DNA from 2 places in the Bacillus altitudinis genome. Region 2 is predicted to be linked to the other one. Evidence: riboswitches for the same ligand, from Rfam matches in the RefSeq annotation. Region 2 holds a riboswitch; the other holds the start of a gene.

Region 1 (5,513 bases), 320 kb from region 2:
CAATCGTTCCTTGCTCAACAAATAATTTCGCCACTTCACCGATGCGCCGAATGTTCTCTTTTCTGTCGTCATCTGAAAAGCCTAAGTCTTTATTGAGTCCATGGCGTACGTTATCGCCGTCAAGGACTGTCACTTGGTACCCCTGTTCAAAGAGCTCTCGAGCCGCTGCGTTGGCGATCGTCGATTTACCTGAACCGCTTAGACCTGTCAGCCAAATGATCCCGCTTGTATGGTTGTTTTTCTGTTGATATTCTTTTTTAGTAATAGATGAATCATGCCACACGATATGTTCGTTGCTCATGTCATATCCTCCTTTAAGATACCGTCGTTTTTAATCCTTCGATTAATGTTTCAATGACTTCTTTTCGGCTGAACGTGCTCGGTGGTAATTCACCATTTCTCAGCATCGTTCTGACCTTTGTACCTGAAAGAATGACATGTTCGCTTTTATCATGTGGGCATGTTTTTGGTGTTGCCATGGCTTCACATGTATTGCAGTAAAAGCTGTGCTCAAATTTTAATGGTGTAATTCCAATTTCTTCGCTTGTAAATTGTTCAAATAGCTCCTGCGCTTCGTATGTGCCGTAATAATCACCAACACCCGCATGATCTCTGCCGACAATAAAATGTGTACAGCCATAATTTTTACGCACAAGCGCATGAAAAATCGCTTCCTTTGGTCCAGCATAACGCATGGCAGCAGGAAAAACACCTAAAAAGACGCGGTCTTTCGGGTAATAACCGTTCAGTAACACTTGATAGCTTTTCATTCTTACATCTGCTGGAATATCATCAGATTTTGTTTCACCAACAAGTGGATTTAGAAATAGACCATCTACTGTTTCCAGTGCTGTCTTTTGAATGTATTCATGCGCACGATGGACTGGGTTTCTCGTTTGGAAACCGACAATGGTTTTCCAGCCGTTTTCTTTAAAATGTTTTCTTGTTTCTTCTGGCTCATACGTAAATTGCGGGAAAGGTTTTTCACTGCGTTTCGTCAGTGTAATTTTACCACCAATATACGTATCACCGCGTTCAAATAATTTTTTCACGCCTGGGTGATTGCGGTCATCTGTTTTATACACATTCACTGCTTCTTTTTCCTTATCAGGTGTGTATTGATCTTCCACCTCAATGACCCCGTATACTGTTCCATTATACGATAGACGAACAATGTCACCTTGATTGATCTCCGCTGCTTTTTCCTTTGTGACAGGCAAAGTAATCGGAAGAGACCAAACGACACCACTTGCTAGTCGCATACTGCTGACAACTGCTTCATAATCAGCTTTCGTTAAAAACCCTTCAATTGGACTATACCCGCCAATTGCGATGAGTTCAAGGTCTGCAAAAGAGATGGCATCCAGCTCAATTTCTTTCGCAGCTGTGCTTAGATCAAATTCTTCATTTACTCGATTAATTAATACGCCACCATGTGGTGTTAAACTCATTTGTTCATCTTCCTCTCAATGTTCATATTTATTAGATGTTAATAGTCGGATTTATATTTAAATCCCGCCGCCCTGTTCATGAATCGAGCTGCTCTCATTTTTAACTGCCTTCATAAGACTCAGTGCACCTAGTGAAGCTAGCAGTACACTCATCATGATAAAGATAGAGTAATAGTCTCCTTTTAAGAAAAGGCTTACTAGCAAATAAGATAGACTAAGTGATAAGAAAGGTGACACAACCCATACCTTCAGCATTTTTTTCACAACATGTTTATGGAATATGTTCGGTCCACCCTTTGCCATACCTAGCCCAATAATGGACGAGGAGGTAATTTGAGTAAGGGGAACAGGGAGTCCGAATATAGAGCTGACGATGACAAGTCCTGCACCGGTGCTCGATAATAGAATGCCTTCACCCGTTTGATAGCGTGTAATTTTCTTTCCGTTTGTTTCTAGTACCCTTCTTCCTAGAAGCAGCGCCCCAATGGCCACAAAGATTCCGCCGTAAAGGGTTCCTTGCCCGACTGTTAAAACACCTGACGCGACAAGCGGGCCGACCGCATTGGCGACATTGTTCATGCCGGCTGAAAATGCTTCTAAAAACCCACTGATAATCAAAACAACAGACAAGATCAATGTACCTTTTTTGGATAACGTCCGTTTAGGGAACAATCTGATGATTTTGACAACAGCAAAGGTAAAAACAAAGGCAACAATCGGAATAATCACCCAAAAAGAGACAATGACTAAGATCGATTTCACATACAGCACTTTATATGCGGCTGCCACACCGACCACAGCTCCTACCGTGACCTCACTTGTGGATAAAGGAATGGCCAAGAGATTCGCTATGAAAAGTGATAATGCGGCCGAGCCAATGATGATACACACAATTTCAAGTGTGATGACAGATTCCGGCATAATCCCGGAGCTGATCGTTTTGACGACCTCACCGCCGCCAATCACTGAACCTGCTAATATTCCAACCGCACAAACGCTGAGCGCGTATATTGGCTTTTTGATCGCACCTGAACCATATGCGATGCCCATCGAAGCGGCTGCTCCGCTTGCGCCAATATTTAAAGCAAAGAATAAGCTAAATAAAATTGCGGCGATTTCCATACATTATGCTCCCTTACTCATGTAATCCGCACTCAGTCTTTGCTGTCCCTGACCATCTTCCAGAACGCAAATCATCAGCAGTAAATGCCGGCTGTGTACACGGTGCACACCCGATGCTCGGATATCCTTGGTCATGCAGCGGATTATAAGTAAGATCCTCTCTAGACGCATATCTCCATATGTCCTTCCACGTCCAGTGGATGAGCGGACATACTTTGACTGATTGGAATTTTTCATCCTTATTTAAGAAGTTCGTACCTGCTCGTTTAGGCGACTGCTCTCTTCTTAAACCAGACAGCCATGCCGGATAGCCAGATAGTGCCTCTTGCAATGGAATGACCTTTCTCATATGGCAGCAGCTTTGAGGATTCGTTTCCCATAATTTATCACCATGCTGCTCATTCTGCTCTTCCACCGTCAGCTCAGGTGTTTTCAGCACGATGTCTAACCCGGGATATCTTTCCCTAACTGCATCAATGGTGTCGTATGTTTCCTTGAAATGCAGACCTGTATCTAAAAAGACAATTCTTGCATCTTTTTTTACTTTCGCAATAAGATCGATCAAGACAATGCCCTCAATGCCAAAACTGCATGCATAAACGAGCTGATCACCATAGTGGCCGTACGCCCATTTCAGCACAGATAGGGCCCCTTTATACAAATCGTCCTCTTGAAATGTAATGGACGGCTCTTGCCAATTTTCATAAGTTAACATTGTTTCTCCCCTTCCGGAGTACTGCTTCTATTGCTATTCTCCGCACTACTTTAATCTGATTTTTTCATTTTTTTCCACTTGAATCACTTGACCGTCCTGAACGATCAACGTAATTGAACCGAATTTCATATCCCCAATCAGCTCTTGCATGTGCTTCACTAAGTCCTCATCCTGGTTTTGTTTCAGTTCCATCTCCTCTTCCTCCTCACCGTTAAAATAAAAAAACTTTCTTTCAGTCCGAAAGAAAGATGAGGAAGCTCACGATTTCCTTATCTTTCAAAATAGAATCATTTTGCAGGAAGTAGCACCTTGCAAATCGCAGGTTGCCGGGCTTCATCGGGCCAGTCCCTCCACCTCTCTGGATAAGAGTTTTAATTTGTATTAAATATTAACACAATTCAAACAAAAGTCAACCCGACTTTATTGATAGGATTAGTTTTTATTTAAATTTGAGTCTATTTTACTATTTTTAACCAAATAAAAAACTGTGCAGCGCAGCACAGCTTTTTTTAAAACAAAACAAGCTTTTTAGACCGTTTCTTCCATCCAAGATTCAGACGAAGGATCCTGTCTCCAGCGTTTTAGTTTATTCATAGCAGAAGACTCGATTGCTTTTAGCTCAAGTGCCACTTCTGTCAGTGTGTCATAGTCTGTCAGCGTGACATAGGGAATGTTTTTCTCTTGAAAAGCCGCAGTTGCTTTTGGCAGTCCATAAGTGAAGATCGCAACAACTCCGAGTACGTCACAGCCTTCTTCTTCTAGAGCAGCCACAACTTCAAGAACGCTGCCTCCAGTTGAGATGAGGTCTTCTACGACAACCACCTTTTGGCCAGGTGATACGGCTCCTTCAATTTGATTTCCTTTTCCGTGTGCTTTTGGTTTACTTCTTACATAACACATCGGTACGTTCAGACGATCAGCTGCTAATGCCGCATGAGGAATGCCAGCTGTAGCTGTACCTGCGACAACTTCCGCTCCTTCAAAATGAGTGAGAATCAAGTCTTTTAAACCTTCCGCAATGTCCCCTCTGACCTCAGGATAAGACAAGGTGAGGCGATTGTCACAGTAAATCGGTGATTTGATACCGCTCGCCCATGTAAATGGTTCGTCTGGTTTTAAAGAGACAGCTTTGATTTGTAATAAATGCTTCGCGATTTTCGTTTTCATCCGGCAGTCACTCCCACTCTTTCAAAATTTGTTGATAAGCTTCCACTGGGTTTGTGGCTTTTGTGATCGATCTTCCCACAACAATCTGTGAAACACCCTGTTCTTTGGCAAAGGCAGGTGTCGCCACACGCTTTTGGTCATCCGTTTGATCATTTGGTAAGCGAATTCCTGGCGTCACAGTGAGAAAGGAAGGAGAGATTTGTTCATGAAGCTGTTTTGATTCATGAACAGAGCACACCACACCATCAAGTCCACTTTCATATGCCAATTGTCCATAATGAAGCACCGCCTCTTGCAATGGGCGGTCAATTAGTAATTCTTTTTTCATCATATCTTCTGACGTGCTTGTCAGCTGGGTCACTGCAATAATGCCTGGGCGATTTTGGCCGGCAGGGGTTCCGCTTTCAAGCCCCTCTATGGCCGCCTGCATCATTCTTTTCCCGCCGGCTGCATGCACATTCACCAAATCAACACCAAGTGCAGCAAGCCGGTTCATCGCTTTTTGCACGGTTGTTGGAATGTCATGAAGCTTCAGATCAAGGAAAATACGGCAATTTTTTTCTTTCAGTGCGTCAATAATGGCAGGACCTTCTTGGTAAAACAGCTCCATGCCAACCTTTACGAATAATGGAGTACCTTCAAAACGATCTAAAAAGGCGTGCGCCTCCTGTCCTGATGGAAAATCAAGCGCGATGATGGGCAAGTGCTTCATGTTTCCAGCTCCTTCCGATGCATTCCTCTACAGATGAATACCCATAAGCCGCTAACACATTCGGCAGTTCATCAATGATTTCCGGGCAAATAAATGGGTTCACAAAATTGGCTGTCCCAACAGCTACCGCACTTGCACCAGCTAGTAAAAATTCAAGTACATCTTCAGCGCTTTGCACCCCGCCCATCCCAATAATCGGAATAGAAACGGCCTGACTGACCTCATGCACCATTCGGATGGCAACAGGTTTTACAGCAGGACCTGATAATCCGCCTGTTTTATTGGCAAGAATGGGTTTGCCTGTTTTTAAATCTAAACGCATCCCAATCAAGGTATTGATCATGGT
Region 2 (5,513 bases):
AGAAGGATATAGAAAAGCGCTAAGACTGATGAAACAAGCTGATAAATTTAATCGCCCTATTATTACATTTATTGATACAATTGGCGCCTATCCAGGGAAAGGGTCTGAAGAACGTGGAATTTCTGAAGCAATAGCTCGAAATCTATTGGAAATGGCAACACTTAAAGTGCCAATTGTTTGTATTGTAATTGGAGAGGCATCAAGTGGTGGAGCTCTTGGCATTAGTGTCGGTAACCATATCCATATGTTAGAGTATTCATGGTACTCGGTCATTTCACCAGAAGGAGCAGCATCTATCCTATGGAAGGATGCTAAGTATGCTCCAGAAGCTGCTAAACACATGAAAATTTCAGCAAAAGATTTAAAGCATTTAGGAATTATTGATGAAATCATTCCTGAAATGAAAGGTGGAGCACAAAATGATATCAAATCACAGGCAAAATTGATTGAATCTGCAATCGAATCATCTCTTAAAAAATTGATACGATTATCCTCGGAAGAGCTTATACAACAGCGATATGAAAAGTATAGACAAATAGAGAATTATAAATGAAAATACTTAAAACCGTATTACATTTCTGAGGATTCTTACTAAAAAGTTCTAAATATTTTGTAAGTAACCTCTTAAACTGGATATGCTGATACTATTAAAAAATGTGTGATTGGTATGGAAAAGGAATTTTTTGATTCTAAAAATACTGAGAAACAATTTGGTGGATAAAGTTCGTCCCCAACCAAAAGAAACAGAACAAATATTTGTTACCGACAATCAAAAAACCCTTGCTAGGCAAGGGTTTAAACGATGATTCCGACTGGGCTCGAACCAGCGACCTCTACCCTGTCAAGGTAGCGCTCTCCCAGCTGAGCTACGGAATCGGATTATGTATCAGTTCTGGGCTTTCTGTTACTGACAGTCTCTATTATATAACCATCATCGTCAGTCGTCAATGGTTTTGTTCAAAAAAGTCAGTAAAAAGCCGGTATCCATACCGGCTTTTTACTGACTTTTATGATTGGTTCACAAGAACTGGCTTTAGTTGATCTAGTGCTTGTTTGAAGTCCCTTTTGAGGTCTTCTCCGTTTTCTACGCCCACACTTAATCGAAGTAAACCATCCGTGATGCCTCTTTTTTCTCTTTCTTCTTTTGGCATAGCGGCATGGGACATTTTGGCCGGATAGGAAAGAATGGATTCGACTGCTCCGAGGCTGACGGCGAATACAGGTAATGTGACGCCATCGACCAATTCTTTGACAGCCGCTTGGTTTTCTAGTTCAAATGAAAGAACAGCACCTGCACCGCTCGCCTGCTTCCGCTGAATGTCTGCCCCTGGGTGATCATCTAATCCTGGGTAATATATTTTTTTGACCGCAGGATGTTCTTTTAGAAATGTAGCCAGTTCTAATGCGGTTTGACTGGCTTTTTCTAATCTGACTTGAAGGGTCTTTAATCCTCTGAGCACAAGCCAGCAATCCTGTACGCCAAGCACCGCCCCGAAGGAGTTTTGCAGCGAATAAAGTTCGTCTCCTAGCTTCTCATCTTTCACCACGGCTAAGCCTGACAGTACATCACTGTGGCCGCTTAAAAATTTCGTTGCACTGTGCAGCACAACGTCTACACCAAGGTCCAGCGGACGCTGAAGCGCAGGCGTTAAAAACGTATTATCTAAGAAAGTCAGACAGTCATGTTCTTTCGCAATCTGTACGACACCTTCAATATCCGTAATACCGAGTGTAGGGTTTGACGGTGTTTCCATGTAAATGACTTTTGTATTTGATTGAATGCCTTGTTTCACTTCATTCAAATTGGTCATGTCCACAAAGGTATGCTCAATCCCAAATCTTGAAAGAACTTGGGTGATCATTCGGAAAGTCCCTCCGTACACATCTCTTGTGACAAGGACATGATCTCCTTTTGATAATAGAAGAAAAGCGGTTGAAATGGCTGCCATACCTGACGCAAAGGCAAGCCCTCTCGTTCCTCCTTCTAGCGCTGCAATGGTATCCTCCAATGCCTGACGTGTAGGGGTGCCTGATCTGGAGTAGTCATATTGACCAAAGTCATCGAAGCTGCTTTGGTGAAACGTCGATGCATGTTGAATCGGTACACTGACTGCACCTGTTGAACGGTCTGTTTTAAACGCATTATGAACGAGTTGTGTTTCTAGTGTCCAATCGTGTGTGGTCATTTCGTGTGTACCTCCTCTTTCACATTTGATAGTGCCTGTTTCAGGTCTGCTTTTAGATCCTCCACATGCTCAATCCCGACTGAGAAACGGAGCAATTTGTTACAAACACCGTTTGCGATGCGAATCTCTTCTGGGATGTCCATATGGGTTTGCGTTGCAGGATACGTAATGAAGCTTTCGACTCCGCCAAGGCTTTCAGCAAAACAAATCGTTTTCAGCTTCTTTAAAAATGGATTGACCCAGTCCTCTTTGGCTACTCGGAATGACAGCATGCCTCCCTTTCCTGGGTAAAGCACATCTTGAATTTCCGGCTGCTGCTTTAGAAAGTCAGCTAATTCCTTCGCATTAGCTTCGTGCTGGCGCATTCTCAGCGCCAATGTTTTCATTCCTCTCATTAAAAGCCATGAGTCAAATGGAGATAAAACCGCTCCGATGGCGTTTTGATGCTGGAACATGTCTTCCGATAGCTGCTCCCCATTTGTGACGACAAGTCCGGCAAGAACATCGTTATGTCCGCCTAAATATTTGGTTGCACTATGAATGACAATGTCTGCTCCGAGTGTAATCGGTTTTTGCAAGACGGGCGTATAAAAGGTGTTATCCACAATGACCAATGCACCGTGATCTTTTGCGATTTTCGCAACCTTTTGAATATCCGCTTCCTGCATGAGTGGGTTTGTTGGCGTTTCAATAAAGACGGCTTTTGTATTTGGCGTCATTTTAGAGCGTAAACAGTCTTCATCTGAAAAATCATCATAAACAAAGCGCAGTCCGTACTTTTTCCATTCGTTTTCAAATAGACGGTATGTACCGCCATATAAATCTGATGAAACAATGAGTTCATCCCCGCTCTCAAACAGCGCCATGATCGTTTGGATGGCAGCCATTCCCGAACTGAAGGCAAAACCGGCCGTTCCTTCTTCGAGTGAAGCAATCGCATCTTCTACAAGCTGCCTTGTTGGGTTTTTCGTTCGAATATAATCAAATCCTGTTGATTCCCCAATGCCTCTATGTCTGTAAGCTGTTGAAAGATAAACGGGAGGACTGACAGTACCAGTCACCTCTTCGCTGCGGTTTCCAATTTGCGCTAACTTCGTTTCCACATGTTCTGTCATTTGACACCATCCTAAGTAAAAATCTAATTTCAAAACAGAAAAACCCCTTCTTCATAAGAAGAAGGGGTTTAATCGCTTCCTCTTATCTTCCAAGCAAAAAAGCTGCTTGCTGGATTTAGCACCTTGGTACATCACATGAAGTGATGCATACCGGTTGCTGAGGTTTCAAAGGGCCAGTCCCTCCACCTCTCACGATAAGAATGTGTTGTCTGTCTGTTCTAATTCTTAATACTGTAACGCATTAAACCTCATTTTTCAAGGGGAAATGTAACGATTAATTAAAATTTTCTGTATTTTGTAGCAGATTGGATGTCAGCCAATTTGATTGCATGTTAGCATATAGGAACAACGCTGTTTTTCGTGTTACAATGAATGGAAACGTTTCACTTATGATGAATTTGGTTAGCTGGAGGAATGGATTATGGTGAAGAAAACAGGCATCATTCAAGAAGAAACCTTACAGTCAAAAGAACTTGGGGCAGATATGACCATTTTGATTTATTTGCCAGTCAATTACTCCCCCCTTTATACATATCATGTCATCATTGCACAAGATGGTCATGATTATTTCCGTCTAGGTAAAATAGGCAGACAGGCGGAAAAATTAATGCAAAATAAAGAAATGGAACGCTCGATTATCATTGGTGTCCCATATGAAAATGTTACTGAAAGACGAAATACGTATCATCCAGACGGACCAAAGTTCGAGGCGTATAAACGCTTTTTGGCAAATGAACTAGTTCCGTATATTGATGAACACTATCCAACGTATCAAGTTGGATCAGGTCGTACATTTATTGGTGATTCATTAGGTGCTACGATCTCACTTATGACAGCCATTGATTATCCTTCGTTATTTGGCGGACTGATTTTGCAGTCTCCTTACGTGGATGAGTCTGTTCTGCAAGCAGTCAAACAGTCATCATCCCTTGCTCATTATGCCATTATCCATCAAATCGGGTTAGAAGAAACAGCTGTGAAAACGACAGATGGGCAAGTGCTTGACTTTATTCAGCCGAACGAAGAATTAAAGGTCCTTTTGGAGAAGTCCGGTGCGGATTATTTATTTGAGACATTCGAAGGCGATCATAAATGGACGTTTTGGCAGCCGCTCATTTCACCTTCGTTAAAAAGAATGCTCCCATATTCGTTAATCAACTGAATTTTGTTATAATAAAAAATAATAAATACTTTCTTAATCAGGAGGGAACATGATGAAATACGGAGTTGTTTTATTTCCATCAAAAAAATTGCAAGACATTGCGAACTCTTATCGGAAACGTTATGATCCGAACTATGCACTCATACCACCTCATTTAACATTAAGAACACCTTTTGAATTAACGGATCTAGAAGCAGCTGAGGTCGTCTCCACCTTGCGAGAGTACGCAAAAAATGCTTCTCCTATTACGTTACGTATTAAAAAATTCAGTTCATTCGCTCCTGTAAACAACGTGATTTATATGAAAGTAGAACCGAACGAAGAATTAATGACTCTCAATGAGAAGTTGTACACTGATCCGCTTGCTGGTACACCTGAATATGCATTTGTTCCGCATGTGACAGTGGCTCAAAAGTTATCAGACGATGAGCATTCAGACGTTCTAGGCACATTGAAGCTGAGAAAAATTGACCACGAGGAAACGGTTGACCGCTTCCACCTTTTATATCAATTAGAGAACGGTTCTTGGACCGTTTATGAAACATTTATCTTAGGAGAAGAGGGTTAAAGACATTTGAATACAGTCATCGTAAAAGAACAAACACAACGAGAAGATGCTTATTATGTTCGAAAAGAAGTTTTCGTAAAAGAACAAGAAGTCCCGTTAGAGATCGAAATTGATGAACTTGAGGACGAAGCCATTCACTTTGTCATTTATAATGATGACAACAAACCACAAGCTGCTGCTAGACTGCGCATAATTGAAGGTCATAAGGCAAAGCTTGAACGAATTTGTGTATTAAAAGAGGCGCGCTCTTTCGGTCTTGGCCACCAGCTTTTAGAAGCACTTGAGTCTGAAGCGATGGCAAACGGAGCGAAAGAAGCTGTCATGCATGCACAAGTCCAAGCTCTTCCTTTCTACGAAAAGAAAGGCTACAAAGCCGTTTCAGAACCGTTTGAAGAAGCAGGAATTACACATGTCAAAATGACAAAAACACTATCCGTTTAACGAAAATAAAAAGCCAGGGCATCATGGATGCTCTGGCTTTT

The links. Region 2 has a riboswitch for S-adenosylmethionine ahead of ID12_RS10620 (methionine biosynthesis PLP-dependent protein). Riboswitches for the same ligand answer to the same signal wherever they lie in the genome.
Region 1: another riboswitch for S-adenosylmethionine. It lies ahead of ID12_RS18995 (YezD family protein); the one in region 2 lies ahead of ID12_RS10620 (methionine biosynthesis PLP-dependent protein).

Annotation. Positions count from the first base shown of each region.
Region 1 is NZ_CP009108.1:2,436,544-2,442,056, reverse strand. Features, by position in the region: gene cysC (adenylyl-sulfate kinase) at 1-301, opposite strand, end outside; gene sat (sulfate adenylyltransferase) at 315-1,451, opposite strand; gene ID12_RS12270 (sulfate permease) at 1,509-2,573, opposite strand; gene ID12_RS12265 (phosphoadenylyl-sulfate reductase) at 2,587-3,288, opposite strand; gene ID12_RS18995 (YezD family protein) at 3,334-3,480, opposite strand; SAM riboswitch class I at 3,555-3,657, opposite strand; gene pyrE (orotate phosphoribosyltransferase) at 3,817-4,455, opposite strand; gene pyrF (orotidine-5'-phosphate decarboxylase) at 4,463-5,167, opposite strand; gene ID12_RS12250 (dihydroorotate dehydrogenase) at 5,139-5,513, opposite strand, start outside.
Region 2 is NZ_CP009108.1:2,115,485-2,120,997, reverse strand. Features, by position in the region: gene ID12_RS10635 (acetyl-CoA carboxylase carboxyltransferase subunit alpha) at 1-553, shown strand, start outside; tRNA gene ID12_RS10630 (tRNA-Val) at 804-876, opposite strand; gene metC (cystathionine beta-lyase) at 1,008-2,186, opposite strand; gene ID12_RS10620 (methionine biosynthesis PLP-dependent protein) at 2,183-3,301, opposite strand; SAM riboswitch class I at 3,381-3,502, opposite strand; gene ID12_RS10615 (esterase family protein) at 3,723-4,463, shown strand; gene ID12_RS10610 (YjcG family protein) at 4,516-5,031, shown strand; gene ID12_RS10605 (GNAT family N-acetyltransferase) at 5,038-5,472, shown strand.